Sorangium aterium: one gene and its partner. The protein of the gene in region 1 interacts with the protein of each later gene in a pairwise test. Links are inferred from orthologs where the notes say so. Each region holds a gene or a part of one and is shown in the gene's direction. Other genes may lie near its edges. The genes, in order: POL72_RS08135 and ung.

Evidence for each region.
Region 2: the proteins of POL72_RS08135 (region 1) and ung interact in binary tests that used the Escherichia coli proteins (3 or more experiments, as listed by UniProt). The link is inferred for Sorangium aterium from one-to-one orthologs.

Annotation. Positions count from the first base shown.
Region 1 is NZ_JAQNDK010000001.1:2,278,684-2,281,873, forward strand. Bases 134-3,015 are described here. They hold POL72_RS08135 (class I SAM-dependent DNA methyltransferase), read left to right. Parts: upstream 134-783; coding sequence 784-2,247; downstream 2,248-3,015. Other genes in these bases: POL72_RS08130 (hypothetical protein), read right to left, coding at 134-640; POL72_RS08140 (restriction endonuclease subunit S), read left to right, coding at 2,244-3,015. Outside these bases: more of POL72_RS08130, read right to left, coding at 1-133; more of POL72_RS08140, read left to right, coding at 3,016-3,190. UniProt on the Escherichia coli protein: The subtype gamma methyltransferase (M) subunit of a type I restriction enzyme. The M and S subunits together form a methyltransferase (MTase) that methylates A-2 on the top and A-3 on the bottom strand of the sequence 5'-AACN(6)GTGC-3'.
Region 2 is NZ_JAQNDK010000001.1:1,081,410-1,084,453, forward strand. The notes cover bases 253-2,988. They hold ung (uracil-DNA glycosylase), read left to right. Parts: upstream 253-1,146; coding sequence 1,147-1,830; downstream 1,831-2,988. Other genes in these bases: POL72_RS03865 (hypothetical protein), read left to right, coding at 253-372; nth (endonuclease III), read left to right, coding at 507-1,139; POL72_RS03880 (YkgJ family cysteine cluster protein), read left to right, coding at 1,838-2,602; POL72_RS03885 (glutathione S-transferase family protein), read left to right, coding at 2,727-2,988. In the rest of the region: more of POL72_RS03865, read left to right, coding at 1-252; more of POL72_RS03885, read left to right, coding at 2,989-3,044. UniProt on the Escherichia coli protein: Excises uracil residues from the DNA which can arise as a result of misincorporation of dUMP residues by DNA polymerase or due to deamination of cytosine.

The DNA of each region.
Region 1 (3,190 bases):
GCCCACCCGGGATCTGCACCGTCGCGGAGTCGCCGGCAATCCGGACCTCGAGCCCCTCGGGCTGAGCGAGCCCCTCGACGAGCGAGCGGAGGTCGCTCTCGATGGCGGCGCGCGTGGCCGGCGTGAGGACGCGCAGCAGGCCGGCGTAGCTGCGGCGCGCGAGGACGCGGCGGAGCTGCTCGAGGGCCTGCTCGGGGGTGCGGCCGCCCGCAGGCAGCGCGTCGGCGGCCGAGATCCGGAAGGCGCGCTCCCGCTCGTCGAGCTCGAGGGTCGCGATCTCGCCGTCCGGGTAGCGGACGCGGGCGCGGGTCTTGACCACGACCCCCGGCGCCGTGACGCTCCGCGCCTGCTCCGCGAGCTCGGCGCGCGCCTCGGCGACGCGCCGCCGCACCTCGTCGCGCGACATCGCGGTGCGGCTCTTGTCGCTCAGCATGCCGTAGATGGCGTCGGCGTCGCCGCGCGCCGCGGCGTCGGCGTAGACCTGCACCGCCTCCTTGGGGTCGGGGAGCGAGGACGACGCGCAGGCGAGGCCGGACAGCGGCAAGAGCGGCAAGAGCGACAGGAGCGGCAGCGGCAGCCGCGGCGATCGAGGCGATCGCGGCAAGAGAAGCGCGAGCAGCGAGGTGAGGGCGCGCGGCACGGGGCGAGCCTAGTACATCAACGGCGGCGCGTCCCAGCGCCATGGACGAGCGCGGCGGCCGCCGTGAGGGGCCCGGCCGTGGTAAGCCGGCTCCTTCCGCGCCTCGCCTTCCCGCTCCACGACCCGAACGAAGCCGCCGCCGCATGACCGACGTTGTTGGAAAGCTCTGGGGGTTCTGCCACACGCTGCGCCACGACGGCATCGACCACGGGGACTACATCGAGCAGATCACCTACCTGCTCTTCCTGAAGATGGCCGCCGAGAGGGGCATCGATCTCTCGCGCGTCGAGCACAGGACGCCCCGCGGCGAGGTCGATGCGACGGACTGCTCCTGGCCCGCGCTGCGCGCGCGCAGCGGGCAAGCGCTGCTCGACCGCTACGCCGACGTCCTCCGATCCCTCGACGGAGCCCCGGGCGTCCTCGGGGAGATCTACGCGGGCTCACAGCCGCGCTTCAAGAGCCCCGCGAGCCTCGGGAAGCTCGTCGACCTCATCGACGAGATCGAGTGGACGCGCCTCGGCGTGGACATCCAGGCCGCGGCGTACGAGGGCCTGCTCGAGAAGGCCGCCGCCGAGGGAAAGAAGGGCGCGGGGCAGTACTTCACGCCCCGCGCCCTGATCCAGTCGATCGTGCGGTGCATCAGGCCCGATCCGCAGGGGAAGCCGGGCTTCTCCCTCTGCGACCCGGCGTGCGGCACCGGGGGCTTCCTTGTCGCCGCCTGGGAGTGGATCGAGGCCGAGGCGCGGGGAGCGCTCGACCGGGAGGCGGCGCGCCGGATCAAGGCCGGGGCGTTCTTCGGCCAGGAGCTCGTCGCGCGCCCCCGCCGGCTCGCGTTGATGAACCTGGTCCTCCACGGGATCGAGCCGAGGATCACCCTCGGCGACTCGATCGACGCCCCGCCGCCGGACGAGCGGTTCGACGTGATCCTGACGAACCCGCCGTTCGGCACGAAGGGGGCGCACGAGACGCCGCGCCGCGAGGATTTTGCGATCGCGACAGCGAACAAGCAGCTCAACTTCATCCAGCACGTGCTGACGATCCTGAGGCCTGGCGGCCGGGCGGCGATGGTCCTGCCGGACCATTGCCTGTTCGCCGACCAGGCAGGCGCGGTGCTCGAGATCGTCGCCGGGGGCTGCGACCTCCACACGGTGCTCCGCCTGCCGCACGGGACCTTCACGCCGTACAGCGCCGGGGTGAAGGCCAACGTCGTCTTCTTCACGAAGGGCCGGGCGACGGAGAGGGTCTGGATCTACGACGCCAGGACGGGCGTCCCGTCGATCACCAAGAAGGGCCGGCCGCTGTCTCCAGCGCACTTCGCGGAGTTCGAGCGGTGCTACGGCGGCGACCCCGACGGGCGCGGGGCGCGCGAGGCGGCGAGCTCCAGCGAGGGTCGGTTCCGCAGCTTCGAGCTCCGCGAGGTGAAGGAGCGAGAGTTCAAGCTCGACGGGCTGAGGTGGCTCAGGGAGGAGTCGCTCGACGAGGCCGGCGAGCCGCCCGAGCCGGAGGAGCTGGCGACCGACGCCCTCCAGGAGCTGGCGGAGGCGGTCGCCGCGCTGAACCGCGTGCTCACGCTGCTCGAGGGCGGGGCGAAGGCGGCGGAGGCGTGAGCGGGCCGCTGCCCGAGGGATGGACCGAGACGACGCTCGCGTCGCTCTGCTCGCACCGGAGCGGGAGCTCGAAGCTCATCAAGGGGAAGCTCCACGCCGAGCAGCGGCCAGGGCGCTACCAGGGGTTCAGCGCCGCCGGCCCCGACGTGTGGTGCGACGGCTGGGAGCACGAGGGCGCTGCGATCGTCGTCTCCGCCGTGGGGACGCGGTGCGGGAAGGCGTTCAAGGCGCGCGGGCGGTGGTCGGCGATCGCCAACACCCACGTGGTCTGGCCGGATGAGCGGGCCATCGACGTCGACTACCTGTTCCTCCACCTCAACGACGAGGGATTCTGGGCGAAGGGCGGCTCCGCGCAGCCGTTCGTCAAGGTGCGCGAGACGTTCGAGCGGCCCTTCTCTCTGCCTCCCCTCCCCGAGCAGCGCCGCATCGTCGCGAAGGCCGAGGCGCTGCTCGGCGAGGTGGACGCGGCGAAGACCCGGCTGGCGAGGTCGTCGCTGCTCCTCCGGCGGCTCCGGCAGGCCGTGCTGGCGGCGGCGTGCTCGGGGAGGCTCACCGAGGACCTGCGCGCGCCGGGCGCCGCTGCGCCGGCCGAGGGACCGGCGGAGCCCCTGCCACGCTGCTCGACGTTGGCGCCGGCCGCGCCCGGGACGAGCAGCGACGGGCCGGGGCGTCCCCTGCCGCCGTCCTGGGTCCTCTGCCCGTTCGGCTCCCTGGTGGACAACCACGATGGCCGACGCGTCCCCGTGAGCTCCGCGGTTCGAGAGAGGCGCCGGGGGCCCTATCCGTATTACGGCGCGTCGGGGATCATCGACTCGATCGATGGCTACCTGTTCGACGGCGATTACCTGCTGATCGCCGAGGACGGCGCGAACCTCCTGTCGAGGAACACCCGGGTGGCGTTCGCCGCGAGCGGGAGGTTCTGGGTGAACAACCATGCTCATGT
Region 2 (3,044 bases), 1.2 Mb from region 1 along the record:
GAAGCGTACGCGAAGCTCGGCGCGATCGGGGCGCCATTACCGCGCGCGGTAGCGACACGCGCGCTCGCGTGGTTCGCGCCGGGGCTCAACCTCGTCGCCTGGGAGGGTGCGCGCTCCGGGTCCGCCAAGCTCGGAGGTCGACCCATCCACCTCGCAGCCGGCGATGACGGGCTCTACGTGCTCGTCGAACACGCGCCGGGAGAGCACGCCGTCCTCCGGATCGACGGCGGGGCGATCACGACGTCAGCGCGCTTCCAGGTGGAACCTCGGGCCATCGTACACTGGAGGCCGGCAGGAGAGAGCGTGCACCTGCTCTTGGAAGCGCCGCTCGGCGACGTGCTCGTGGACGTGGCGCTCGGCAAGAAGGCGTGAGCGGCGCTGGCCGCTCGGGAAGGCGAGCGCCGACGCCCCGCGCTCGCCGCGCACAGCCTCGTCGCCCGGCGTCGCTGAGGGGCCGAGCGCCGCTGACGGGCGGCCCGGGGCTGGGTTACGCTGCGATGACCCCCATGAACGCCCGAGACCGCATCCCCCTCCTCCTCGCTCAACTGCGCGAGGAGTACCCCGACGCGCGTTACGAGCTCGACTGGAAGACGCCGCTCGATCTGCTCGTCGCGACCATCCTGGCCGCGCAGTGCACGGACGAGCGCGTCAACCGGGTGACCGCCACGCTCTTCCCGAAGTACCCGACGGCGCAGGCGTACGCCGACGCGCCCACGGCGGAGCTCGAGGAAGAGCTCAAGCCGACCGGCTTCTACCGCCAGAAGACGAAGATGGTGCAGGCCATGTGCAGGGAGCTCGTCGCGCGCTTCGGCGGCGAGGTGCCCGCGACCATGGCCGATCTCACCACGCTGCCGGGCGTGGCCAGGAAGACGGCGAACGTCGTGCTCAACACGGCGTTCGACATCGCCTCGGGGATCATCGTCGACACCCACGTCGCCCGCCTCAGCGGGCGCATCGGCCTCTCGAAGCGCGAGAAGCCCGAGCAGATCGAGGAGGATCTGATGAAGATCGTGCCGAAGGATCAATGGACGTTCTTCGGCCCCGCGCTGGTGCTGCACGGCCGCTACACCTGCGTCGCCAGGAAGCCGAAATGCGGGGAGTGCCGGATGAGCGAGTTCTGTCCGAAGGAAGGGGTCTGAGCGAGAGATGAAGATCGATCTACCTGCCTCGTGGGAGCGCGTGCTCGCCGGAGAGCTCGAGCAGCCGTACTTCAAGAAGCTGGCGCGCTTCGTCGAGGACGAGCGGAAGGCGCACCAGGTGTTTCCCGCGGAGGAGGACGTCTTCGCCGCGTTCAAGCTCACGCCGTACGAGAGCGTGCGCGTGCTGCTCCTCGGCCAGGACCCGTACCACGACGACGGGCAGGCCCACGGGCTGTGCTTCTCCGTGCGCCCGGGCGTCACGCCACCGCCGTCGCTGGCCAACATGTACAAGGAGGCGGTCTCGGATCTGCCGGGCTTCGCGATCCCCAGCCACGGCTGCCTCACCACGTGGGCGACCCAGGGGGTGCTGCTGCTGAACACCGTGCTCACCGTCCGGGCGCACACGCCGAACTCCCACAAGAACCAGGGCTGGGAGTCGTTCACCGACGCGGTCATCAAGAAGGTCAACGACAGGCCCGACGGGGTGGTGTTCGTGCTCTGGGGCGGCCACGCGCAGAAGAAGGCGAAGCTCATCGACGCGAAGCGCCACACGGTCATCAAGGCGGCTCACCCCTCGCCGCTGTCGGCGAGGAGCGGGTTCTTCGGCAGCAAGCCGTTCTCGACCATCAACAGCGCCCTCCGCGCCCGCGGCGCCGAGGAGATCGACTGGCGGCTCCCGGAGACCGCGTAACGCCGCGATGACGCCGCGGAAGCGCTCCCTGCCGCTCTCCCCGGGGACGCGGTACACCCCCGCCGTCCTCGAGGGGATCGCCGACGGGGAGCGCGCCGCGCTCGCGCCGTCGCTCGCCGCGCGCACCGAGGCCGGCGCGGTGTCGGCCGCGGCCTCGGCGCTCGCGCGGGCCGAGGCGCTGCAACGGGCCTCGGTGGGCGCCGAGCCGCCCGAGCGGCCCATCGCCTGCAGGGAAGGCTGCTCGACCTGCTGCGTCAGCAAGGTGCTCGTGCTGGCGCCGGAGGTGCTCCGCATCGCAGCCCACCTGCGCGCCACGCGGAGCCAGGCGGAGCTCGCCGCGCTGGAGGAGCGCGTCCGCGCGGCCGACGCGGCGACGCGCGGGCTCTCCCGCCTGGAGCGCGCCGAGGCCGGCGTCACCTGCCCGCTGCTCGACGAGCGCGGCGCCTGCTCGATCCACGCTGTCCGCCCTATCGTGTGCGCAGGCTGGAGCTCCCTCGACGCCGCGGCGTGCGAGCGCCACTTCGCCGCGCCCGCGTCCATCCCCACGGCGCCCATGCACCGCCCGGGCTACGAGGTCGCCAACGCCGTCCTCGCCGGGCTCGGATGGGCTGCGAAGGAGCAGGGCCTCGACGCCGCGCCGCTCGAGCTCATCGCCGCGCTGCGCATCGCGCTCGAGCGCCCGAACGCCGGCGAGCGGTGGCTCGCGCGCCTCCCGGTCTTCGCCGCGGCCCGCGACGCCGAGTGGCAGGAGGATCGGCGGCGCGAGGGATGAGCGCGCGCCGCGATCGGCCGCGTCATCTGGGCGCTCGCGGTCGGAGAAATCCGTTTAGGCTAGCGCGCCGCGGAGGTCGCCGCCGGTCGGCGCCTCGCGACGGAACACAGGACAAGGAGACGCGATGAAGATCTACGGACATCCCATGAGCACGTGTACGCGCAAGGTGCTGACGGTGCTCGCCGAGAAGGGCCAGGAGGCGCAGTTCGTGCTCGTCGACCTGACGAAGGGCGCGCACAAGCAGCCCGAGCACCTCGCGCGCCACCCGTTCGGCGTGATCCCGGTGCTCGAGGACGAGGACTTCACGCTCTACGAGTCGAGGGCGATCATGCGTTACCTCGATCACAAGCTCCCGGGAGCTCCGCTGACGCCGACCGAGCTCAGGGCGAGGGCGCTCATGGATCAGTGGCTCAGCGTGGAGCAATCGTACTTCGCCACCCCG